DNA from 4 places in the Mesorhizobium sp. ESP7-2 genome. Region 3 is predicted to be linked to each of the others. Evidence: predicted binding sites of a transcription regulator. Region 3 holds the regulator's gene; each other region holds the start of a gene.
The links. Region 3 encodes PhoB, which activates phosphate uptake and scavenging genes when phosphate is short. Its sites were predicted from a motif close to TGTCATNNANCTGTCAT; they were not measured.
Positions count from the first base shown of each region.

Region 1 (6,051 bases), on a different contig from region 3:
TGGGTGGCGCCGGAGGGGGTTGTCACGGAAAGGGTCATGATCGGAGATGCAAAAAGGGGCGGTACTTCGAAGTACCGCCCCTTTGCAATTTCGCCGTTAGCCGCCGATGGCTGCCTTACGGGCTTCGACGATGACCTTGTAGAAGTCCGGCTTCACCGGAACGTAGCCGGTGAAGTCGCCGCCTTCGACGCCTTCGAAGCAAGCCTTGTCCTTCTTGGGCAGATCGGTGAAGAAGGCGGCCAGCTTGGCGGTCATGTCGTCGCCTATCGCGGTGCGCACGACGAGCGGGCCGTTCGGGATCAGGCCCGAGCGCCAGACTTCGACGAAGTCGTTGGGGTCGACGGCGCCCTTGGCGACTTCCTTGTGGAAGGTGCCGGAGGTGTAGCCGTTCTTGAAGTCGCCGATGCCCGAGGAATCGTCGACTGAGACATCAACCTTGCCGTCGCGCAGGGCGAGGATGTTGTTCTCGTGGCCGCCGTTGAACTGGGTCGAGGCGAAGAAGGCCTCGTTCGAGGCGCCGGTGGTCTTCGGAATCTGGGTCAGCGGGATCAGGTAGCCGGACGTCGAATCCGGATCGGCATAGCCGAGCTTCTTGCCCTTGGCCGACTTGATGTCGGTGATCCCGGAGGTCTTCAGCGCCAGGCCGATAGAATAATAGCCGGTGGCGCCGTCGGTCTGCTTGGTGGTGAGGATCGGGGTAACCGCCTTCGGATCCTTGAGATAGACGCTGGCATAGCCGGAAGCGCCGAGTTCGGCGAAGTCGAGCGTGCCGCCGAGCAGGCCCTGGATGACGCCGTCATAGTCGGCGGCGGGGAACAGCGAAACCTTCTCGAAGCCGAATTCCGTCTTCAGGTGATCGGCCAGGCACTGGTAGTTGCGCAGCCGGTCGGTTTCGTTTTCGCCACCGAGAATGCCGACGCGAAATTCCTTCATGTCGGCGGCGTGGGCCATGCTGGTGGCCATGGCGAGCACCGAAACGGCACCGAAAACCATCTTCCTGAACATTGATATCTCTCCTGTAAGTTCCGGCCCCGCGCCGGCAGCGTTCTTGATCTTGACAAGTGCCCTTGACGCGGGCGGACGATCCAGGCTGCTCGCTATGCCCGTAATGGGCTCAGTATCCCGGAAATGCGGGTTCGAGCGGTCCGGCGGATGCGGCGATCTTCTGCTTGAAGGCTACGCTGGTGGAGGTGATGACCTCCGATATCTCGCCGCCATTGCTGTCGGCGCCGTAGACAAGACGCACGGCGTCGCGGTCGAGCTCTTCGGGCGGCCCGTCGAAGACGACCTTGCCGGCGGCCATGCCGATGACGCGGTTGCAATAGGTACGAGCGGTATCGAGCGTATGCAGGTTGGTGACGACGGTGATGCCTTCGCGCAGATTGATGTCCTGCAGCGAATCCATCACCACCTTGGCGTTGAGCGGGTCGAGCGAGGCGATCGGCTCGTCGGCGAGGATCACCCTGGGCTGCTGCATCATGGCGCGGGCGATGGCGACGCGCTGCTGCTGGCCGCCAGACAAGGTGCCGGCCGGCTGAAGTGCCGTACGGGCGATGTCGAGCCGCTCGAGCGCGGCGACCGCCTCTGCGCACTCGGCGCGCGAGAACATGCCGAGAAGGTTGGACAGGGTCGAGCGGTGGTTCAGTTTGCCGAGCAGCACGTTGGTCAGCACGTCGAGGCGCGGCACCAGGTTGAACTGCTGGAAGATCATGGCGCAATCGCGCTGCCAGCGCCGCAAGGGCGAGCCGCGCAACTGGGAAACCTCCGCGCCGTCAAAAAAAATCGACCCCTGGCTGGGATCGACAAGACGGTTGATCATGCGAAGAAGAGTCGACTTGCCGGCGCCCGAACGGCCAATGACGCCAACCATCTGCCCCTGCGGGATCGAGATGTTGACGTCACTGACGGCGGTGTTCTTGCCAAATCGTCGGCTGACGCCGCGGATTTCGAGCGTGGCAGAGCTTGCTGACATGGGCTGGTTCCAGTCCGGTCCATATTGATCGTCAGGCTCTCGCCTAACGCAGCCACATGAACCTGCCGTGTCGCCGGCATGTCAGTTTTGTTACGCTCCACAGATACGACGGTCGGCGTCCTGCTGGCGATCAGCCAAGCACCAGCAATTCCTCGAAATGTTTCATGTCGCGGAATGCGCAGAAGGCGGGGGCCTTGATCTCGATCACCGGAGCCTGCCGCGCGAAAAGCGCCAGGCAATCGTCGAACAGCGCCTGCCATGCGGCAGCGCTGTCGTCGGCGAGACGCTGGATCTGGTAGGCGAAGGTGATGTGAAAGACGTAATTGTCGTGGTCGGGGTGCCGGTAGCCGAACGGCACAGTCAGAGCATCGCGCCATGCACGTATGATGCGCATGTCCTCGTCGGTCGCGCCGGCAACGGTGAGGCCGGTCGGCACGATCTCGAGCACCTTGATGTTGAACGGGCCGGCGCCCTCGAAACCCTTGAGGCGCTCCAGATAGAGCCGGGTCATGGCGTCGATGCTGGTGTCGAGCGGGACGTCCCGCGGCCAGTAAGGCAACCGGCGGCGATATTCGATGACGCCCTGGAACAGCGTCATGTGCAGGCTGGAGACCGGCGTGAAGGCGAGGCGATCGGCGTCCGGCATTGCCATCATCCGATTGCGTACAGTGAGCACCACCGCTTCGGATGGCGAGCCGCTGACCAGATGGCTGACGACGGTGTTGCCGGGCTCGAGGAGAAAGTTGCCCGACGCGTCGTAGCGCGTGCCGAGATGCGTCGGCGGCGACGGATTGGAGCCGGCAAAGAATCCGGCGAGCGAGGGCCTGACAGTTTCGAGCATGGCGATCTCCTTGGGAGATGGCGTCCTGTCCGAATCTTATGTCAGGGATATGAACAGGCTCGCTCTATGACGATGATGTGAGGGCTCTGTCTCTTTGCCTGACGCAACCGGTTCCCAGTTTTCCTGGAATTGCGCTATCCTTCGTATTTCTCCAGGAACGCCTCGGCCGACAAATCCCGAAAATCGTCGAGCGAAGCGCGTAGCCTGGCATGGTCCCAGTCCCACCAGGCCAGTGCCTGGTAGCGCTCGGCGGTGCGGCGGTCGAAGCGCTCGCGGATCGGCTTGGCCGGCACGCCGGCGACGATGGTGTAGGGCGCGACGTCCCTCGAGACGACCGCGCCAGCGCCAACCGCGGCACCATCACCGACGGTGACGCCGGGCAGGACGGTCGAGCCGTGGCCGAGCCAGGTGTCGTGGCCTATGGTGACGCGCTTGGCGCGACGCTGAGCGAAGAATTCGCTCTCATGCTCAGCGTCGTCCCAATAGTCCGACGCGCGGTAAGTGAAGTGGTGCAGCGTCGGCCGCCATGTCGGATGGTTGGTGGCGTTGAGGCGCACGCTGGCCGCGATGTTGGCGAATTTGCCGATCGTCGCACACCAGACGGCGCAGTCCTGCATCATGTAGGAATAATCGCCGAGCTCGCTTTCCGAAACCCGGCTGCGGTCGGCGATCTCGGTCCAGCGGCCGAGCGTCGAGTTGTGCACCTCCGCCGTCGGGTGGACCAGCGGCGTCTCCGACAATTTCCTGGTCATGCGGCGAGCTTTCCCGGCGCGAAGGCGGTAACGTCGATGACGCGGTCGGCCACCGCCTCGCGCACTTCGTGGTCATGGAAGATGCCGAGCAAGGCGACGCCTGCCGCCTTCTTGGCGGCGATGAGTTCGATCACCACGTCGCGGTTGGTCGCGTCGAGCGATGCGGTCGGCTCGTCGAGCAGCAGGATCGGATGTTCGGTGATGAAACCGCGCGCGATGTTGACGCGCTGCTGCTCGCCGCCGGAGAAGGTTGCCGGCGGCAGCATCCAGAGCTTTTCCGGCAGATTGAGCTGGGCCAGCAAGGCGCGTGCCCTGGCTCGGGCCGCCTCGCGCTCCTCGCCGCGTTCAACCAATGGTTCTGCGACGACATCGAGAGCGGAGACGCGCGGCACGGTGCGCAGGAACTGACTGACATAGCCGATCGTTTGCCGGCGAACGGAAAGCACCGTGCGCGGGCTGGCATGGGCAAGGTCGATCAGCCCGTCCTCGTGCATGACGATGATCTGGCCCTCGTCGACGGCGTAGTTGCCATAGAGCATCTTCAGGATCGAGCTCTTGCCGGCGCCGGACGGGCCGCCGAGAACGGTGCATTCACCCGCCTTGATCGAGAACGAGACACCCGCGACGACAGGCAATTTGATGCCGTCGCGCAGATGCATGGTGAAGCTTTTCGCCACGTCGGAGACAACGAGAGGGGTCGGCATCAGAAGGTTCTCCAACCGTCAATCGTCGGCGTGACAGCGCCCCCCTCTGCCTTGCCAGGCATCTCCCCCTCAAGGGGGGAGATCGGCTGTCGCATTCGTCGTCGCCAATCTGCTGCATTGTAGAATAGGCGGGACATGGAAACTGCCAATCTCCCCCCTTGAGGGGGAGATGGCCGGCAGGCCAGAGGGGGGTGTTCAAGCGCCATCGTCAAACCTGTAGGATCGAGGAAACCAGCAATTGCGTGTAGGGCGCGCGCGGGTCGTCGAGCACGCGGTCGGTGAGGCCGCTTTCGACGACGCGACCGTCCTTCATCACCATCATGCGCTGCGACAGAAGCCGCGCCACGGCGAGGTCGTGGGTGACGACGATGGCGGCAAGGCCAAGGTCGGTGACCAGACCGCGCAGGAGGTCGAGCAGGCGCGCCTGCACGGAAACATCGAGGCCGCCGGTGGGCTCGTCCATGAACACCAGCCGTGGCCCGGTGACGAGATTGCGGGCGATCTGCAGGCGCTGGCGCATGCCGCCGGAAAAGGCACGGGGTTCGTCGTCGATGCGGTCTTCCTCGATCTCGACGCGCGACAGCCAGTCGACGGCCGTGGCGCGGATCTTGCCGTAATGGCGGTCGCCGACCGCCATCAGGCGCTCGCCGACATTGGCGCCGGCCGACACGGTCATGCGCAGCCCATCGGCCGGGTTCTGATGGACAAAACCCCAGTCGGTGCGCATCAGGAAGCGGCGCTCGGCCTCGCTCATGCGGTAGAGCTCGCGGAACTGGCCGTCGCGCATGCGGTAGCTGGCGGTGCCGGAAGAGGGCAGCAGCCGCGTCGACAGGCAGTTGAGCAGCGTCGTCTTGCCGGAGCCGGATTCACCGACGACCGCCAGAACCTCGCCCGGCCACAGGTCGAAGGAGACGTTGTCGCAGCCGACGCGCGAGCCGTAGAATTTCGACAGCGCCGAGACGCGCAACAGCGGTTCGTCGGTCATTGCGCCGGCTCCATGTTTCCTGGGGCAAGATCGGTTTCGGGGGCAAGGTGGCCGCGATGGCCCTCTTCACGCCGCTTCTCGCAATAATCGGTGTCGGAGCAGACGAACATATGGCCGCCATGGTCGTCGAGGATGACCTCGTCGAGATAGACATTCTCGGCCGCGCACAGCGCGCAGGGCTGGTCGAAAGTCTGCACCTCGAACGGATGATCCTCGAAGTCGAGGCTGACCACATCGGTGAAGGGCGGCACCGCGTAGATGCGCTTTTCGCGGCCGGCGCCGAACAGTTGCAAGGCCGGCGAGCGGTGCATCTTGGGGTTGTCGAATTTCGGCGTCGGCGAAGGGTCCATCACATAGCGGCCCTCGACCTTGACCGGATAGGCATAGGTGGTGGCGATGCGGCCGTGCTTGGCGATGTCCTCGTAGAGCTTCACATGCATGAGACCGTATTCCTCCAGCGCATGCATTTTCCGCGTCTCGGTCTCGCGCGGCTCGAGGAAGCGCAGCGGTTCGGGAATCGGCACCTGGTAGACCAGCACCTGGCCAGCCGTCAGCGGCTGTTCAGGGATGCGGTGGCGGGTCTGGATGATGGTGGCAGTGGCGGTATCGGTGGTTACCGCGACATTGGCGACCTTCTTGAAGAAGGCGCGGATCGAGACCGCATTGGTAGTGTCGTCGGCGCCCTGGTCGATGACCTTCAGCACGTCATCGGGGCCGATGATCGATGCCGTGACCTGGACGCCGCCGGTGCCCCAGCCATAGGGCATCGGCATTTCGCGTGAGGCGAACGGCACCTG
Region 1 is NZ_JAIUGQ010000005.1:183,513-189,563, reverse strand. Features, by position in the region: gene phnE (phosphonate ABC transporter, permease protein PhnE) at 1-38, opposite strand, end outside; gene phnD (phosphonate ABC transporter substrate-binding protein) at 97-1,005, opposite strand; gene phnC (phosphonate ABC transporter ATP-binding protein) at 1,115-1,972, opposite strand; gene LB543_RS07745 (DUF1868 domain-containing protein) at 2,103-2,813, opposite strand; gene LB543_RS07740 (DapH/DapD/GlmU-related protein) at 2,948-3,565, opposite strand; gene phnL (phosphonate C-P lyase system protein PhnL) at 3,562-4,269, opposite strand; gene phnK (phosphonate C-P lyase system protein PhnK) at 4,478-5,254, opposite strand; gene LB543_RS07725 (alpha-D-ribose 1-methylphosphonate 5-phosphate C-P-lyase PhnJ) at 5,251-6,051, opposite strand, start outside.
Region 1: a site for PhoB is predicted at 2,051-2,067, ahead of phnC (phosphonate ABC transporter ATP-binding protein). Genes of this name have one in related genera too.

Region 2 (6,051 bases), on a different contig from region 3:
CTGAAGTGCTAAAGGCGGCGCATGGGTGCGTCAATGGCAGCGGCCTGTCGGCCGCGGTCTTGGCGGCAAGCGGTGGCCGATGCTAGACGTTGGCGGCCATTACGACAGGCCACGAGCGGGATAGTGAGCCATGCCGCAGTTTTTGCGCCTTGCCCTTGTTCTGAGTTGCCTGTCGGCGTTGTGGGCAAGCAATGTCTCCGCCAGGGCGGCCGACCTTGGCGACCTTTACCAGTCGCAGACCATCGTCACCGGCCAGGGTGAAGAAAACCGCCAGCTCGGCTTCAGGATTTGCCTCGACAAAGTCCTGATCCGGGTTTCCGGCGATCAGCGGCTGCTTGCCAGACGCGAAATGGACGCGCTGCGCGACAAGGCCGGCAGCTTTGTCGACAGCTTTCGCTACCGCGACCGGCTGGAGGGCATTCCGATCCATGACGAGCAAGGCACGCATGACCGGCCGCATGATCTCACCTGCTTCTACAAACCTGATGTGATCGACAAGGTGCTGGCGTCGCTCGGCAGTAGGCCCTGGCTTGGCGAGCGGCCGACGCTCACCGTCTTTCTCACGACTAGACAAGGCGCTCGGCATTCCGTTCTGACCGCCGAGGAAGGGCGTGGCGAGACAATGCGCGAATCTTTCGTCAATGCCACCGGTCCGATGCTGATGCATGTTGTCTTTCCGAAGGCCGCACAGCTGAGCGACCTGGGCGAAGAAGCGCTGCGGGCGGCCGACATGGCGAAACTGGATCGGCTGGCCAAACAAGCCGGAGGCGACCGAGCGCTCGCCGGCAGCATCGTATGGAGCGATGAGGAGCTAGGCTGGATCGCCGATTGGCGACTGGCCGATCACGGCAAGACCTATCGTTGGCAGGTGCGCGGTGTCAGCTTCGACGAGGCGTTTCGTGTGGCAATCGGAGGCGCGGCACAGATCCTTTCGGGCAATGGGCAGCCCTGACCCAACAGGCGTGGAGGGACAGCGCTGTGGCAGCTTTCGACACTGGCACAAACGTGTCGCATTGGTCAGCACCAAAGGCTCGTGGTAAAAGCTGCCGATCCGGAGTTTTGGCCATGAACAAATTCACCCCAGCAAAACCCGCCGGCGCGCGCAGCGTCGACGACGTCACCGGCAGCCGCCGTTTGCGCCGCATGCGCAAGGCCGACTGGTCGCGCCGGCTCGTGCAGGAGAACAGGCTTTCGGTCGACGACCTGATCTGGCCGATCTTCGTCGTCGAGGGCAGGAATGTCCGCGAACCGATCGCCGCCATGCCCGGCGTCTTTCGCCTGTCGGTCGACCTTGCAGTCAAGGAGGCCGAACGCGCGGCCAAGCTCGGCATCCCGGCGCTTGCCACCTTCCCCAATGTCGATCTCGGCCTGCGCGACCAGACCGGTTCGCACATCCTCGACCCCGACAATGTCATCAACCGCGCCACCCGCGCGATAAAGGACGCGGTGCCCGAGATCGGCATCATCACCGACGCGGCGCTCGACCCATTCACCAGCCATGGCCATGACGGCATCCTGCGTGACGGCATCATCGTCAATGACGAGACCGTGGAACAGGTCGCGGCTGCGGCCGTCATCCAGGCTGCCGCAGGCGCCGACATCATCGCGCCGTCCGACATGATGGACGGCCGTATCGGTGCCATCCGGGACGCCCTCGACGCCAACGGTTTCCAGGACGTGGCGATCATGTCCTACGCCACCAAATTCGCCTCGGCCTTCTACGGCCCCTATCGCGAAGCGGTCGGCACCGCCGGGCTGCTCAAGGGCGACAAGAAGACCTACTATATCGATCACGCCAATTCGGACGAGGCGGTGCGCGAGGCCGAACAAGACATCGCCGAGGGCGCCGACATGCTGATGGTCAAGCCCGGCCTGCCCTACCTCGACATCATCCGCCGGCTGAAGGACGAATTTCAGATGCCCACCTTCGCCTACCAGGTGTCGGGCGAATATTCGATGATCAAGGCGGCCGGCGCCAATGGCTGGATCGACGGCGAGAAGGCGATGCTGGAATCTCTGCTTGCCTTCAAGCGTGCCGGCTGCGACGGCATCCTGACCTATTTCGCTCCCGAAGTGGCGGAAATGCTGAAAGGGTAGCCCCTACCCTTTCAGGCACCGGCAAGCGATTTTTGCCAGTTCTCTTCTCCGCTTCATGGAAATCTCCGATGATCGGGCGGCCGTGGCCGCCCAGGTCCAACTCCCGGTAGACGATCCGGATATCGTCTTGCGGCAATATCTGGCAGGAGCCTTCGTGTTCCTTGGAAATCCCGGTTGTATTCCGCAATCTGCTTGTTAAAATAAACTGCTTGCGAAATAAGATCAGCTATCGAGGAGCATCCAGTGTCCAAATTGCGCGTCAACGCATTCACCCTGTCCCTCGACGGCTACGGCGCCGGTCCCGAACAGAGCCTGGAAAATCCACTCGGTATCGGCGGACCGGCCCTGCACAAATGGGCTTTCAGCACCCGCACCTTCCGCAAGATGTTTGGCGAGGAAGGTGGCGAGACGGGCGTCGACGAGGACTTTGCGGCGCGCAGCTTCGAGAACCTCGGCGCCTGGATCCTCGGCCGCAACATGTTCGGCCCGATCCGGGGTGAATGGCCTGACGACAAGTGGAAGGGCTGGTGGGGCGACAACCCGCCCTATCATGTCCCGGTGTTCGTACTGACCCACCACGAGCGGGCGTCTATCACAATGGAAGGCGGAACGATTTTCCATTTCGTCACCGGCGGGATCCATTCGGCGCTCGAGCAGGCGAAATCGGCGGCCGGCAGCAAGGACGTGCGGGTCGGCGGCGGCGTCTCCACCATCCGGCAATATCTGCAGGAGAAACTCATCGACGGGATGCACCTGGCGATCTCACCGGTGCTGCTTGGCAGGGGCGAAAACCTTTTTGCCGGCCTCGACATGCCCAAGCTCGGTTATCAGTGCACCGAGCATGTGGCAACGGAACTTGCTGCGCACGTGGTCATCAAGAGGGCATAGGAAGCGAAAGACTTTAGAGCCCTTTCTCCCCGTCACTATACGGGGAGAGGGAATCTCTATTTCAATACTTCTCCGGCACGTAAAGTTCGCGCGGCAGAACCTGGCGTTCGTATTCGAGATTGAAGACGCGCTCCGGCAGCGTGATCTCCTCGTGCGGCACGTCTTCGTACGGCAGCTGCTTCAGCAGATGATCGATGCAGTTCAGGCGCGCGCGCTTCTTGTCGTTGCCCTCGACGATGAACCACGGCGCCTCGGGGATGTTGGTGCGGGCGAAGGTCTCCTCCTTGGCCTTGGTGTACTGTTCCCAGCGCACCCGCGACTGCAGGTCCATCGGCGACAGCTTCCACTGCTTCATCGGGTCGTGAATGCGCATCAGGAAGCGCATCTGCTGTTCCTCGTCGGTGATCGAGAACCAGTATTTGACCACGGTGATACCCGAGCGCACCAGCATGCGCTCGAACTCCGGCACGTCATGGAAGAACTCCTCGACCTGCTCGTGCGAAGCAAAGCCCATCACCCGCTCGACGCCGGAGCGGTTGTACCAGGAGCGGTCGAGCAACACGATCTCGCCGCCTGCCGGCAAATGCGGGACATAGCGCTGGAAATACCATTGCGACTTCTCGCGTTCGGTCGGCGCCGGAAGCGCCACGACGCGGCAGATGCGCGGATTGAGCCGCTGGGTAATGCGCTTGATGACGCCACCCTTGCCGGCGGAGTCACGGCCTTCGAAAATCACCACCAGTTTCTTCTTGTGATAGGCGACCCAGGATTGCAGCTTGATCAATTCGGACTGGAGGCTGATCAGGTCGCGAAAATACTGCATCCGATCGATCGAAGGCGGATGCGAGTTCTTGTAGATCTTGGCGATCTCCATCGACAGCGCCGGCTCCGACAATTCGAGCTCATAATCTTCGTCGAGCGTGTCGGCGAGCTCGGCTTCGAGCCAGTCCTTGGCAGGGGAATTCTGTTTCAGCTCGGTCATATCAACTGCTCCGCTTGCAAGCCCTGTCGGTTACCACTGGGCGCCCCAATTGCTGGCCAGCGGCCTGGAATGGAAACACCTGAGCCGACTTCAATATAGGCCGGCAGTGACGGTTTTATTGCAGCCCGGGCGCGATTGCGGCCGTTGCAAATTCCGCGATGTATCATCCATCGACGTCACCGCACGGCGACAAGCCGACCGAATTGTCCTACAAATCCCCCGTCGCGTTCCAGGCCTGCTCCTTGGCGGCACGCCTCTTCAACAAAATCGTGAGGATCTGACATGGAATACCGCACCCTTGGCCGTTCGGGCCTGAAGGTTTCGACACTGACGCTTGGCACCATGACCTTCGGCGGCGCCGGGCCCTTCGCCGCGGTCGGCAACAGCGATCTCGCCGAAGCCAAGCGGATGATCGACATGTGCATCGACGCCGGCATCAACCTCATCGACACCGCGAATGTCTATTCGAACGGCCTGTCCGAAGAAATCATAGGCGAAGCGCTCGGCGGCAAACGCAAGAACGACGTGCTGATCGCGTCCAAGGCGCGGATGCGGATCGGCAAGGGTCCGAACGACGAGGGCCTGTCGCGCCATCATCTGATCCGCGAATGCGAGAAGAGCCTGAAGCGGTTGAAGACCGATGTCATCGACATCTATTTCGTCCACGAGTGGGACGGCATCACCCCGCTCGAGGAAACCGTTGCGGCGCTCGGCACTTTGGTCAGCCAGGGCAAGGTGCGCTACATCGGCTGCTCCAACTATTCCGGCTGGCAGGTGATGAAGGCGCTTTCCATCAGCGACAGCCTCCATCAGCAACGCTTCGTCACCCAGCAGATCCATTACACGCTGGAAGCGCGCGAGGCCGAGTACGAGCTGCTGCCGATCTCGGTCGACCAGGGGCTGGGCGTGCTGGTCTGGAGCCCGCTCGCCGGCGGCCTGCTGTCCGGCAAATACCGCCGCGACAGCCCGACCGCCCGCCAGCTCGCCGGCTGGTCCGAGCCGCCGATCCGCGACGAGGACCGGCTCTGGCGGATCGTCGATGTGCTGGTCGAGATCGGCAGGGATCGTGGAGTATCGGCGGCGCAAGTGGCCCTTGCCTGGCTGCTCGGCCGCCCTGCCGTCTCCTCGCTGGTGATCGGCGCCCGCAATGACGTCCAGCTGAAGGACAACCTCGCGGCCGCGGCTCTGGAGCTCGGCAGCGAGGAACGCCAGCGCCTCGACGCGGTCAGCCGGCCGCCCCTGCTCTACCCCTACTGGCACCAGCAACTGACGGCGAAGGATCGCTTCGGCCCCGCCGACATGGTTCTCGACCGCAGCGATATCTGATCGGTGTCAGGCCAAGAGCGAGAGCTAGCTGCCGATGAACCGCCAAAGCTCGGCATCGGGTTCGATCTGGCCGCTGAGCACGAAATATTTGTAGAGGGCGAGCAGGGAGATCGCCTGCTCGTCCTGTTCATTGGAGAATTTGCGGCAATAGGCATTGGCAGCGGCGATGATGCGCTCCGCCGCGGCCGGATGCTGCTCGAAATAATCTACCTTTTCACGGAGATCGGAGAAGTCCGGCTCGAGCGGCGCATAGTGGACACTGGCCTCGAGCTGGCTCTCGCCAAACCATGTTTCGTAGGTCGGCGGCGGCATCAGACAGAGCGAGTTGGAATTCATGATCCATTTGAGGTTGGTCGCCACGTCATTGCCCTCCAACGAGACGATGTAGCGATAGCGCAGGTGCTGGCTGATGCTGAGGAAGGGCTTGCTGTATTCAGCCGGCGCACTGCGCTTGTGCGAACCGGCGTCGCAGAACGGCAAGTCGCGCGCGACATCCAGGAACCGTGTCCTGATCGGATTGTTGAGGTCGCCGCGCCAGACCACGACCGGGCGTTTGTCGGCGAAGGCGACGGCGTCGGCGGGCATGTGGAAGTGGCGGAACTTGTTGAGCTTCATAATGACAGCGCTGCCGTTGTCGGCGCGGATCGGCCGATCCTTGACGAGCGTCGGCACTTTTGGCACGCCTTTGACGTCGCCGAACTGCAGGTCGATGAGCAATGACGGATCGAAATAGCGGGCAAATTCCCTCAGGTCGTAAT
Region 2 is NZ_JAIUGQ010000001.1:317,771-323,821, reverse strand. Features, by position in the region: gene LB543_RS01695 (DUF2066 domain-containing protein) at 131-952, shown strand; gene hemB (porphobilinogen synthase) at 1,066-2,097, shown strand; gene LB543_RS01685 (dihydrofolate reductase family protein) at 2,341-2,985, shown strand; gene ppk2 (polyphosphate kinase 2) at 3,047-3,967, opposite strand; gene LB543_RS01675 (aldo/keto reductase) at 4,250-5,293, shown strand; gene LB543_RS01670 (glycosyl transferase family 90) at 5,318-6,051, opposite strand, start outside.
Region 2: a site for PhoB is predicted at 4,074-4,090, ahead of ppk2 (polyphosphate kinase 2). Genes of this name have one in related genera too.

Region 3 (6,051 bases):
GCGCTTCATCAACGACATCCTGCTGTCGGCGCCGTCGATCATCATCGGCCTGTTCGTCTACGAATTGATGGTGCGGCCGATGGGGCATTTCTCGGCGATCGCCGGCGCCGTCGCGCTGGCCATCCTGGTCATCCCTGTGGTCGTGCGCACCACCGAGGACATGCTCAACCTGGTGCCGAACGCCTTGCGCGAAGCCGGCACCGCGATCGGCGCGCCGCGCTGGGTGGTCATCAAATCAGTGGCTTACCGTGCCGCACTTTCCGGCATCGTCACCGGCATATTGCTGTCGATCGCCCGCATCTCCGGCGAGACGGCGCCGCTGCTCTTCACCGCGCTGAACAACCAGTTCTGGTCGAGCAATCTCAACGCGCCGATGGCCAGCCTGCCGGTCACCATCTTCCAGTTCGCTCTCAGCCCCTATGAGGAATGGCAGCAGCTGGCCTGGACCGGCGCACTCATAATCACATTGACGGTTCTCGCGCTCAGCATCTTTGCGCGCAGCCTGACCGGACGCAGAGAGGACAAATGAGCCAGATGTTGTCTCCAGACATGACGATTGCCACCGAGGCAGCCGCCAAGGCGAAGATCGAGGTCAAGAACCTCAATTTCTACTACGGCCAGTCGAAGGCGCTGAAGGACATCACGTTGTCGCTGCCCGAGCGCAGCGTGACGGCCTTCATCGGACCGTCGGGTTGCGGAAAGTCGACGCTGCTGCGCGTCTTCAACCGCATCTACGAGCTCTACCCCAAGCAGACCGCCGAGGGTCAGGTGCTGCTCGACGGCCAAAACGTTCTCGACCGCTCGCAGGATCTCAACCTGCTGCGCACCAAGATCGGCATGGTATTCCAGAAGCCGACGCCATTCCCGATGTCGATCTATGAGAACATCGCCTTCGGCGTCAGGCTCTATGAGAAGATCAGCAAGGCCGAGATGGACGGCCGTGTCGAACAGGCGCTGAAGCGCGCGGCACTGTGGACCGAGGTCAAGGACAAGCTGAACGCCAGCGGCCTCAGCCTGTCGGGCGGCCAGCAGCAGCGGCTTTGCATCGCCCGCACCGTGGCGGTGAAGCCGGAAGTCATCCTGCTCGACGAGCCGGCCTCGGCGCTCGACCCATTGTCCACCGCCAAGATCGAGGAACTGATCGACGAGTTGCAGGCCGACTACACGATCGTCATCGTCACCCACAACATGCAGCAGGCCGCGCGCGTCTCGAAGCAGACGGCTTTCATGTATCTGGGCGAACTGGTCGAATTCGACAAGACCGAGAAGATCTTCACGTCGCCTCGCGAGAAGCGCACGCAGGACTACATCACCGGCCGTTTCGGCTGATCTCACGCATACGAGGACCAGGATCATGGCCGAACACACAGTCGCAGCCTTCGACGAGGATCTCGGACAGATCAGCAGGCTGATCAGCGACATGGGCGATCTCGCCGGCACGATGGTCGGTGGCGCCACCAAGGCGCTGCTGAATTCGGACAACGCGCTGGCACAGCGCGTCGTCTCCGACGACGCCATCATGGACGCGCGCCAGCGCGAACTCGACGACCGCGCCATCACCCTGATCGCCAAGCGCCAGCCGATGGCCGACGATCTGCGCCATGTCGTCGGCTCGATCCGCATGGCGGGCGATCTCGAGCGCATCGGCGACCTTGCCAAGAACATCGCCAAGCGCGTCGGCTCCGTCGGCCTCACCGCCACGCCGCGCGACCTGTCGCACTCGATCGACTCCATGGCGCAGCTGGTGCTGATCCAGGTGCAGGGCATGGTCGAGGAATATGCGGCCGGCGATGCCGCCGCACTCGCCAAGCTCAGGAACGACGACGAACGCATCGACGTCAAATACACCTCGGTGTTCCGCGAACTCCTGACCTACATGATGGAGGATCCGCGCAACATCACGGCTTGCACGCATCTCTTGTTCTGCGCCAAGAACCTCGAACGCATCGGCGACCATGTGACCAACATCGCCGAGAATGCGTATTATGTGCTGACCGGCACGCAACTGCCCGCCAACCGTCCGAAGCAGGACGAGACGGCGATGTCGGTGCCGGCGGCTTGACGGCAGGGATGATCAATCGATGATCGCGCCACGCATCATGGTGGTGGAGGATGAGGAGCCGCTCGGCGTGCTCCTCCGCTACAATCTGGAATCGGAAGGTTACCAGGTCGAGGTGGTGACACGCGGCGACGAAGCCGAGATCCGCCTCCAGGAGAACGTGCCCGACCTCCTGGTGCTCGACTGGATGGTGCCGGCGGTTTCCGGCATCGAGCTCTGTCGGCGCCTGCGAATGCGGCCCGAGACCGAGAGGCTGCCGATCATCATGCTGACGGCGCGCGGCGAGGAGAGCGACCGCGTGCGCGGCCTTTCGACCGGTGCCGACGATTATCTGGTCAAGCCGTTCTCGACGCCGGAATTCATGGCCCGGGTCAAGGCGCTGCTGCGCCGCGCCAAGCCGGAAGTGCTGTCCAGCGTGCTCAAGGTCGGCGACATCGTGCTCGACCGCGAATCGCACCGGGTCTATCGCAAGAAGAGCGAGATCCGGCTCGGACCGACCGAGTTCCGGCTGTTGGAATTCATGATGCGCCATCCCGGCCGGGTGTTCTCGCGCAGCCAGCTGCTCGACAATGTCTGGGGCGAGACGATCTACATCGACGAGCGCACCGTGGACGTGCATGTCGGTCGGCTGCGCAAGGCGGTCAACAATGGCCGCATGCCGGACGTCATCCGCACCATCCGCGGCGCGGGCTACGCGATCCGCGAGGATTAAAGCGCCGCTCAGCCAGCGCGAGTGCAGCGAAACATGCCTCGCCTCGCGGAAATGGCCATTCAACTCGCTGTGCCGTTGCCATGTCGAGCGTGCTGTCGGGTTTGCGCATCTGAACCGGTGTCGAACTTTCCACTCCCCCCAGCGTCGGCGTCACACCGATCGCACGGCATGGGTGTCACTGTCATCGAAGCCGTCAATAGCTTGGGACGCCCAGTCAAGCAGTTGGGACGCGCAGTCATGGCGTCCGGCCATGCGTTTCCCGGAGTGCAAGGCGTTGCGCGGTTTCAGGCAACGCTCTTCCCGGCACTCCCTCTCACTTGCACGCTCAGCGCGAAAATCTCCTGGTCGACGAAAGTCAATGCGCGCATGGCGCAGCCTTCGCGAATGAGCGGCAGCTCGTTCGGCTCGGTGTCGAAGGAAATCGATTCCGAATGCTGGCCGCCGGCGGTCTGGGCGATGGCCTCGCGCAACGCCGGCTCGATCAGGTCGAAGGCGGCGGCGCTGACGCCGACCATGGCGACCGGTGCGGGATCGATCAGCGCGAACAGGCTGCCCAGCCCATAACCCAGCGCCTCGCCGGCCTTGCGGTAAAGAGATCGGGGGCTAGGGCGGTCTGCGGCGTAAACCTGCCTGAGGACTTATATCACGTGCCCCTTCCGCCGGCGTGACCTATAGCCGGCGCCGCGCGGCAAGACGCGCCTTCATCCGTGCCTTTGCCGATTCAGTGCCATCGTGGAAGGTGTCGAACCACTTGTCCCATGGCACTTCCAGCGTGCCGTAGTTCACCTCAAAGTAGCGATGATGAAGCTGGTGGTGGAAGGTGCCCAGGTCGACGCGCTTGCGCCCGGCCAGCCAGAGCCCTTCGAACCCGGTATGGGTGGTAATGGCGTAAAGGCCATAGAACATCAGGTGGCAGATAAGATGCACCGGGCTGGACGGAACAACGAAATGGACCAGCGCGGTTCCGAAATAGAAAATGTGTTCAACCGGGTGCATCGCAAGGCCCGACCACGGCCCCACATCAATATTGCGGTGATGCAGCGCGTGGATGCGGTAAAGGAGCTTCGTATGGAGCAGCCGGTGAATCCAGTAGAAGTAGAAACTCTCCCAGATCGGGATCAACAGGAAGAGGCCGACGAACCAGACCGGGTGGCCGGACCATGTTAGAGTCGGCGCATAGCCATTGGCCATCGCCCACCAGACCAGCGCCTCGTATGCCGACCAGATCGTTACGCCCGAAGCCAGCGACCAGAACACGTTGTCGGCCAGTTGGCTGTCGAAACTGAAGGCGCGCCCCTTGCGCGGGTAGGGGCGCGGATCAAACTTCTTGTCGGTGCCCTGCAACTGGTGGCGGTGAAAAACAAGATGCAGCCCCTGCGCTACAACTACCGTCAGGCCGAAGTTTCGTAGCCAGATCAACACGATCCATAGCCCGGGCTCCTTCGCCTGGGCAAGCGTGGGGCTGGCCAAGGCATAAGCCGCGAAGGCCAGCCCCACGATGACGAGATTGATTGAGACAGGCAGCCAGCTTCCGACATACCAGCGAAAGATCGCTGCGAGGTTCAGCGGCCAGCGCCAGACCGGCGCAATCTCAATGGGCAGGCTGTCGGGGACGTGGTTCCATTCCTTCCGGTCTGACATCGATGTCGCTCTTTTCCGGCCGTGGTTCATGCGCAGGGTATTGCTCGGAAATTGACAACACAAAGAATATCTTTTCAGGTATTGGGGTCATTTTAATTGACGGTAAGATCTCATGAAAACACCGCACCCGACCTGGCTGCTCGCCTTCGAGGCGGCGGCGCGGTATGGCAGTTTCACCGCCGCGGCCGCTGAGCTGAACCTGACCGCAGCGGCCGTCAGCCAGCATATCCGCCTGCTGGAAAAGCATGTCGGCGCGCGGCTGTTCGAGCGGCTGCCGCGCGGCGTTGCGCTGACGGATATCGGCCAGGCCTATGCCCAGCCGGTGCGTCAGTCCTTCGCCGAGTTGCAGCGGGCGACGGACGGTCTCTTCGCGCGCCCATCGCGGCGGGTGGTGCGGGTGCGCGCCTCGATCACTTGGGCGGCGTTGATCCTCGCGCCCCGGCTGGCCGATTTTCGGCAGGCCCATCCAGAGATCGACATCCAACTCTCCACCTTCGTCTGGTCCGATCGTTTTGAAGCCGGCAACAGCGATGTCGACATCCGCTGGGGGCACGGCGACTGGCCCGAGGGTGCGGTTCAACTGCTGGCCCATGAATCCGCGATCGTCGTCTGCCATCCTGCCGACACCGCCTGGTTGGCGGGGCGCCGGGACATCCGCGACTTCCCCTTTGCCTGCCTGCACCATGTGATCGGGTTTGAGACCGAGTGGCAGCGCCTGTCGGATCATTTCGGCCTCGCCCTCCCGGCCCCGCCGCAGCGTGCCCGCTACGATTCATCGCTGCTCGCGCTCTGGGCGATGACCACGGGCGGCGGCGCCATGATCGTTCTGGAGAGTTTCGCCAGGCCGTTTCTCGATTCCGGCCAACTGGTAGCGCCCTTGCCGCACCGCTTGCCCATAAGTGGCGCGCATTACATGGTGCAGGCCGACGGGGCGGGACGCAATGACGCGGTGCAGACCTTCTGCCGCTGGGCTGCGGCGCTCTACCCGGCCTGAACGCGGTTGTGGGTACTGGCGCACGGCGGACCGCACCGCCGCCCGACGGGGGCTTAGAGCCGGATGATTTTAGGTCGAATCGACCTGAAATCTGAATCCTTCTCTAAATCGAAGAGATAGAGCATGATGTCGTCCGAAAACCGCTTCACACTTTTCGACATCATGCTCTAGCAGGAGGCCCGAAATCTGGCGGGTAGTATGTCATGCCCCGTCGGAGTGATTGGGTTCGATCTTGGTCTCAGGCAACGTTCTTTCCCGCGCCCGCCCTTGCCTGCACGCCAGGCGCGAAAATCTCCTGGTCGACGAAGGTCAATGCGCGCATGGCGCAGCCTTCGCGGATGAGCGGCAGCTCGTTCGGCTCGGTGTCGAAGGAAATCGATTCCGAATGCTGGCCGCCGGCAGTCTGGGCGATGGCCTCGCGCAAGGCCGGCTCGATCAGGTCGAAGGCGGCGGCGCTGACGCCGACCATCGCAACCGGTGCCGGATCGATCAGCGCGAAAAGACTACCGAGGCCATAGCCCAGCGCCTCGCCGGCCTTGCGATAGGCTTCGCGCTCCGGTCCGTCCTTCTCCCTTGCCGTCGCGGCGAGTGTCCGCATTTGCGCGTCGCTGACATCGGCGACCGGCTCGGTGTCCTCACCAAGCT
Region 3 is NZ_JAIUGQ010000025.1:32,961-39,011, forward strand. Features, by position in the region: gene pstA (phosphate ABC transporter permease PstA) at 1-529, shown strand, start outside; gene pstB (phosphate ABC transporter ATP-binding protein PstB) at 526-1,329, shown strand; gene phoU (phosphate signaling complex protein PhoU) at 1,355-2,062, shown strand; gene phoB (phosphate regulon transcriptional regulator PhoB) at 2,082-2,771, shown strand; partial or broken gene LB543_RS21785 (sugar kinase) at 3,056-3,388, opposite strand; gene LB543_RS21790 (sterol desaturase family protein) at 3,441-4,412, opposite strand; gene LB543_RS21795 (LysR family transcriptional regulator) at 4,525-5,406, shown strand; gene LB543_RS21800 (ROK family protein) at 5,645-6,051, opposite strand, start outside.

Region 4 (6,051 bases), on a different contig from region 3:
GGCCTCGCGATAGCCGACCTCCTTGCCGTCGATGCGGATCGAGCCGCTGTCGTAGCTTTCGAGGAAGTTGACGCAGCGCAGCAGCGTGGTCTTGCCGCTGCCGGAAGGGCCGATGACGGTCACCACCTCGCCGCGCTTCACCTGAAGGCTGACGGAGCGCAACACCTCGACGGCGCCGAAGGCTTTCGAGACATCGCACACGTCGAGCAGCGCGGGACTGGCGTTCGAGGTTTCGGACATCGTGCTATTCCCGGATGAAGGAGAAACGCCGCTCGAGCCGCCGGCTGGCGAGCGAGAGTGCGTAGTTGACTGCGAAATAGATGAGCGCGCCCAGTATATAGAGCGGCATCGCTTCATAGGTGCGGCCGATGACCTGGTTGATGGCCTGCATCAAATCGGTGATGCCGAGCAGCGACACCAGCGCGCTGCCCTTGACCGCGTCGGTGACGCCATTGATCCAAGGCGGCAGGAAGCGCCTGAAGGCCTGCGGAAAGATGACGTAGGTGAGCCGTTGGCGAAAGGTCAGCCCGATCGCCATCGCGGCTTCGGACTGTCCCTTCGGGATCGAGCCGACCGCGCCCCTGAGATACTCGATGACCTGCGCCGTCTTGAACAGAGTGAGCGCGGAAACCGCGGCCCAGAACGACGGCAGATGCAGCCCGATCGCGGGCAGGCCGTAATAGACGAAGAACATCAGCACCAGGATCGGAATGCCGCGAATGGTGTCGGAGAAGATGCGCACCGCCCAGCGCAGCGGCATTGGTCCATAGACCAGGCCGACACCCAGCAGCACGCCGGCGATGAGCGACAGGACCACGACCAGCAGCGAGACCCACAAGGTCACGGCGAAGCCTGCGGCAAGGAAGGGCAGTGCATAGAGGATCTGGCTCAGCATGTCAGCGCGCCGCCCTGAACCGGCGCTCGACGAGCCGCAGCCCGAAAAGCATGATGTAGCCCGTCACCAGATACATCGCGGTGGTGACGAGGTAGACCTCGACGATGCGGAAGGTGTTGAAGTTGATCCACTGGGCGCCGAAGGTGAGTTCGGGCACCGAGATGACCGAGGCGATCGAGGTGTCCTTGAACAGCGAGATGAAGGTATTGGATAACGCCGGCAGCGTGATGCGCAGCATGGTCGGCAGGCGCACATGCAGCAGCCTTTGCCAGGGCGTGAGGCCGATCGCCTTGCCGGCGTCGAGCTGGCCGCGCGGGATAGCCTCGAGCCCGGAGCGAAATACCTCGACCAGATAGGCGCCGCTATAGACCGACAGGGTCGATACAAACGAGGTTGGTGCGCTGTAGGCCAGGTCGACCACGGTCGGCAGGCCGTAGAAGACGAGATAGACCAGCAGGATCAGGGGCACGTTGCGGATGAATTCGACATAAGCCGCGATCACCGCCCGCACCACGCGTCCGGCCGAGACATACCAGACCGCGAGCACCAGCCCGATGACGACACCGATGGCGATCGAGATCACGGCGAGCTCGAGGCTGAGCAGCAGGCCGCCCCACAGCTTGTCGAAATGCCGCCAGATCAGGTTGAAATTGAGCGTATAGCCCATGCGCCTCTCTCGGTGCCGAGCGATTCAAGGATAGGCTGCGGGGGAAGAACGCTCAAGACGCTCTTCCCCCGGCTGGGTCAGATGACCGGGAAGCCGGGATGGCGTGCCGGCGGTTCCTGGCCGAAATAGTCCTTGAATGCGGCGTCGTAGAGCGCCGTCTCATGGCCGAACATGGCGATGGTGAAGGTCTGGTCGACATAGGTCAGCCAGTCGAGATCGCCTTGCCTGACGGCCGCGCCGTAAAGCATCGAGTACCAGCTCTTGCCGGCATCGAAATACTTGTCAGGGTTGCGCGAGGCGAGCCAGCGCACTGTGGAGAGGTCGACCGCGGCGGCGTCGACGCGCTTGGATTCCAGCGCCTGCAAGACGTTGGCCTGGGTGTCGATCTGCATCACCTGCGCCTGCGGCAAGGCGAAATGCACCGAGCTTTCGGCGTCGACATTCTGCAGGATCGAGATACGCGTGGCGGCGCCGTTCGCCAAGAGCTTGTCGAAGGTCTTGTTTTCGGAGCCGGGCAGGGTCAGCAGCGCGACGCCCTCGACGTAATACGGCCGCGAGAAGTGGATCAACTGCGAGCGCTGCGCCGTCATGGTCATGAACTGGATGGTGATGTCGACCTTGTTGGTCGTCACGTTCGGGATGCGCTGGGCCGGGTCCTGCATGACGAACTCGACCTTGGTCGGATCGTCGAAAAGGCCCTTGGCCAGGATGCGGCCCATGGTGATGTCCATGCCGACCAGTTCGCCGGCATCGTTCTCGAAGTGCCAGGGGGCGTTGGTGCTGCCGGTGCCGACAATAAGCTTGCCGCGGTCAAGCACCGTGCGCAGCAGGCTGTCGGATGCGGCTTGCGCGGCGGCCTTCTGGGCATCGACGGTTGCCAGCACGCCGGCCGTCGCAAGTCCCGCCATTCCCAATTTCAGAAAATCACGTCTTCCGGATGTGTCGTTCACGGCGACCTCCTTTCGTGTTGTGTTCCCCTATGCACAGGCCATACACGCGACAGTGATCGTCAAGGATTGTCTCTTACAAGAGACTCATGTATCCTGTACAAGACAGATACTAACACTAGGAATCGACAATGCAAGATGGCAATGCCTTGGCCGTGTCAGCCGATGAGAAGACGGCGGGCTCCCGTGAAAAGGGCCTCAACCGGGTCCTGGAGATCCTGGAGTTCCTTCATATGACGCAGCGCGCGATCGGCATTGGCGATCTCGCCAAGGGGGTCAATGCGCCGCGTTCGACGACCTACACGCTGGTGCGGTCGCTGGTCGATGCCGGCCTGCTGGAAATGGCCGGCGACGGCAACCGCGTCTATTTCGGCAAGAAGCTCTACCTCTACGGAATGGACTATGTGCGCGGCAACGACCTGTTGCGGCGAGGGCGCCAAGAGGTCGATCATCTGTCGCGCGAGACCGGCGAGACCTCGGAACTGTGCATGCTGCAGAGCGGCCGCTATACGATCGTCCATTCCAGTCCCGGCACCAGGCCGTTCCGCATCAGTTCAGCCACCGGTCTGCAGATACCGCTGCCCTGGACCGCCTCCGGCCGGCTGCTGCTTGCGGGGCTGGATAGGGCGGCGATCGAAGCCATGGTGTCGGACGACGATCTCGTGCTGCCCGACGGCCGCAAGCTGCGGCTCGAAGATTTCATCGCCGATATCGCAAAGGCAGGGGTGACCGGCTATTGCGTCACCTCGGGCCTGGTCGACGCCTATACGAAATGCCTCGCCGTGCCGGTCTTTTCAGCGCCAGGCAAGGTCGAGGCGACGATGTGCCTGGTGGTTCCCATCGATACGTCGGAGGAGCGGACCGCCGATCTCATCGGCTTGTTGCGCGGCCGCGCCGCCGGGCTTTCGATCGGCGGATAGGCGGAAAGTGCCAGCCGGGGTCTCGCGTCTCAGGCGATAATGTCTGGAATGATCTTGTCTTCCAGCTTCATCAGCCGGTCCTTAAGGGCCAGCTTCTTCTTTTTCATGCGCTGGATCTGCAGCGGGTCGCAATTCGTGGCGATCATCGCGTTGATCGCGGCATCGAAATCGGCGTGCTCCTGCTTCAGCCGGGAAAATTCGAGGCGAGTATCGGCCTGTTCCTGATCGGACATTCTCTACCGTCTGCACGTCTGCGGCGCCCAAAACTGGGCCTGATTGGGCGGGGGCGGCAATTTCTGCCACCGGCGCGCAGCCCATATCACATTTCATCTTGTCGTGGAATGCTACCACGCAGCATTCGACATCGCTGCCCGATGGTGGCACACTGTCATCGTGCCGTCACAGATGCGACCTGCGGTGGACGTGCCTTTGACGGCTGCAATCGAGGAAACCATGAAAGGGAGAACCAATCATGTCTCTTGCATCCCATCTTGATGAGTTGCAGCGGAAACACGGCGACATCGAACGCGAAATCGATGACGCGATGAACCACCCATCGGTAGACGACCTCGAGATCGTAAATCTCAAGCGACGCAAGCTGGCACTCAAGGATGCGATTGAGAAACTGAGGGCGCAACCAACCACGCATTGATCCTCACCTGACATAGCCGCTCACCACTGGCGGTCTTCCTTGCCGGCGGCGCCAGCCGCCGGTGCAGTGGTTTTAAATTCAGCGCTTCCACAAGTCGAAGCTAATATTCGTCAGGCCAATTTATGCCCGGCCGCCGTCAGGTCGTGCGCTGTTTCAGGTCCCTAGCCGGCACCAATTGCTGCCAGTGGCGACCTGTCGCCATTGACAAGCCATCTTTGCTCCTCCACCTCATGCCCGGACTTCAGCGCATCGGACCCGGCTTGTGCGTCCAAGCGGACGCACGGGCTTCGGAGAGACGCATAGCGCTCCAGAGAGACGCATGGCGCTCAGAGACAAAAGGCTGCCGGCATGACCGGATATTTTTCCTCTCCCTTCCCCCGCCGCACCTCGGTCGGCGTCGATGTCGGCGGCGTGGTCGTCGGCGGCGGCGCACCTGTCGTCGTGCAGTCGATGACCAATACCGACACCGCCGATATCGACCAGACGGTCGCGCAAGTCGCGGCGCTGCACCGCGCCGGGTCCGAGATCGTGCGCATCACCGTCGACCGCGACGAGAGTGCCGCCGCCGTGCCGCGCATCCATGAGCGACTGTTGCGGCTCGGCATCGATGTGCCGCTGGTCGGCGACTTCCACTATATCGGCCACAAGCTGCTGGCCGACCATCCGGCCTGCGCCGAGGCGCTGGCCAAGTACCGCATCAATCCCGGCAATGTCGGTTTCAAGGACAAGAAGGACCGGCAGTTCACCGACATCGTCGAGATGGCGATCAAGCACGACAAGCCGGTACGCATCGGCGTCAACTGGGGCTCGCTCGACCAGGAGTTGTTGACCCGGCTGATGGACGACAACCAGGACAAGGGTTTCCCCCTGACGGCGCAGGAAGTGACGCGCGAGGCGATCGTGCAGTCGGCGATCCTGTCGGCCGAGATGGCCGAAGAGATTGGCCTCAGCCGCGAAAAAATCATCCTGTCGGCCAAGGTCAGTGGCGTGCAGGACCTGATCGCCGTCTACACCGAACTCGCCACCCGCTCCAACCACGCGCTGCATCTCGGCCTCACCGAAGCCGGCATGGGTTCCAAAGGCATCGTTGCCTCTTCCGCCGCCATGGGCATCCTCCTGCAGCAAGGCATCGGCGACACCATCCGCATCTCGCTGACGCCGGAGCCCAATGGCGACCGCACCCGCGAAGTGCAGGTGTCGCAGGAACTGCTGCAGACCATGGGCTTCCGGCAGTTCGTGCCGATCGTCGCGGCCTGCCCCGGCTGCGGCCGCACCACCTCCACCGTGTTTCAGGAACTGGCTCAAAACATCCAGGCGGACCTGCGCAAGAACATGCCGGTGTGGCGTGAGAAATATCCGGGCGTCGAGAACCTCAAGGTCGCGGTGATGGGCTGCATCGTCAACGGCCCGGGGGAATCCAAGCATGCCGATATCGGCATTTCGCTGCCCGGCACCGGCGAGACGCCGACCGCGCCGGTCTTCGTCGACGGCAAGAAGGCGGCGACGCTGCGCGGGCCGTCGATCGCGGCGGATTTCGAGAAAATGGTCGCCGATTATATCGAACAGAGGTTCGGTCAGGGCGGCAAGGCCGCGGCAGAGTAGGTCAAATGCGGCGTTTCCCCTGGGCGACGCTGATTTTCCTGTGTGGCATGGCCTTGTCGACGCTTGCCGAGGCCGATCCGCCGCAATCGGCCAAGCAGCGGCTGATCGACAAGGTCTGCAACCTGATCCAGGCGCATGCCGACCAGAACGGTCTGCCCCGAGACTTTTTCGCCCGCCTTATCTGGAAGGAAAGCCGTTTCGATCCCAATGCCGTGAGCCCCGTGGGCGCCGAAGGCATCGCCCAGTTCATGCCGGGCACCGCCAAGATGCGGGGGTTGGAAAATTCCTTCGACATCAACCAGGCGATCCCCGCGTCGGCCAGGTATCTCGCCGAAATGAAGACCAGCTATGGCAATCTCGGCCTAGCG
Region 4 is NZ_JAIUGQ010000058.1:14,066-20,116, reverse strand. Features, by position in the region: gene LB543_RS31350 (amino acid ABC transporter ATP-binding protein) at 1-240, opposite strand, end outside; gene LB543_RS31345 (amino acid ABC transporter permease) at 245-895, opposite strand; gene LB543_RS31340 (amino acid ABC transporter permease) at 897-1,562, opposite strand; gene LB543_RS31335 (transporter substrate-binding domain-containing protein) at 1,640-2,512, opposite strand; gene LB543_RS31330 (IclR family transcriptional regulator) at 2,641-3,429, shown strand; gene LB543_RS31325 (YdcH family protein) at 3,459-3,662, opposite strand; gene LB543_RS31320 (YdcH family protein) at 3,902-4,081, shown strand; gene ispG (flavodoxin-dependent (E)-4-hydroxy-3-methylbut-2-enyl-diphosphate synthase) at 4,430-5,683, shown strand; gene LB543_RS31310 (lytic transglycosylase domain-containing protein) at 5,689-6,051, shown strand, end outside.
Region 4: a site for PhoB is predicted at 3,816-3,832, ahead of LB543_RS31320 (YdcH family protein). Genes of this name have one in related genera too.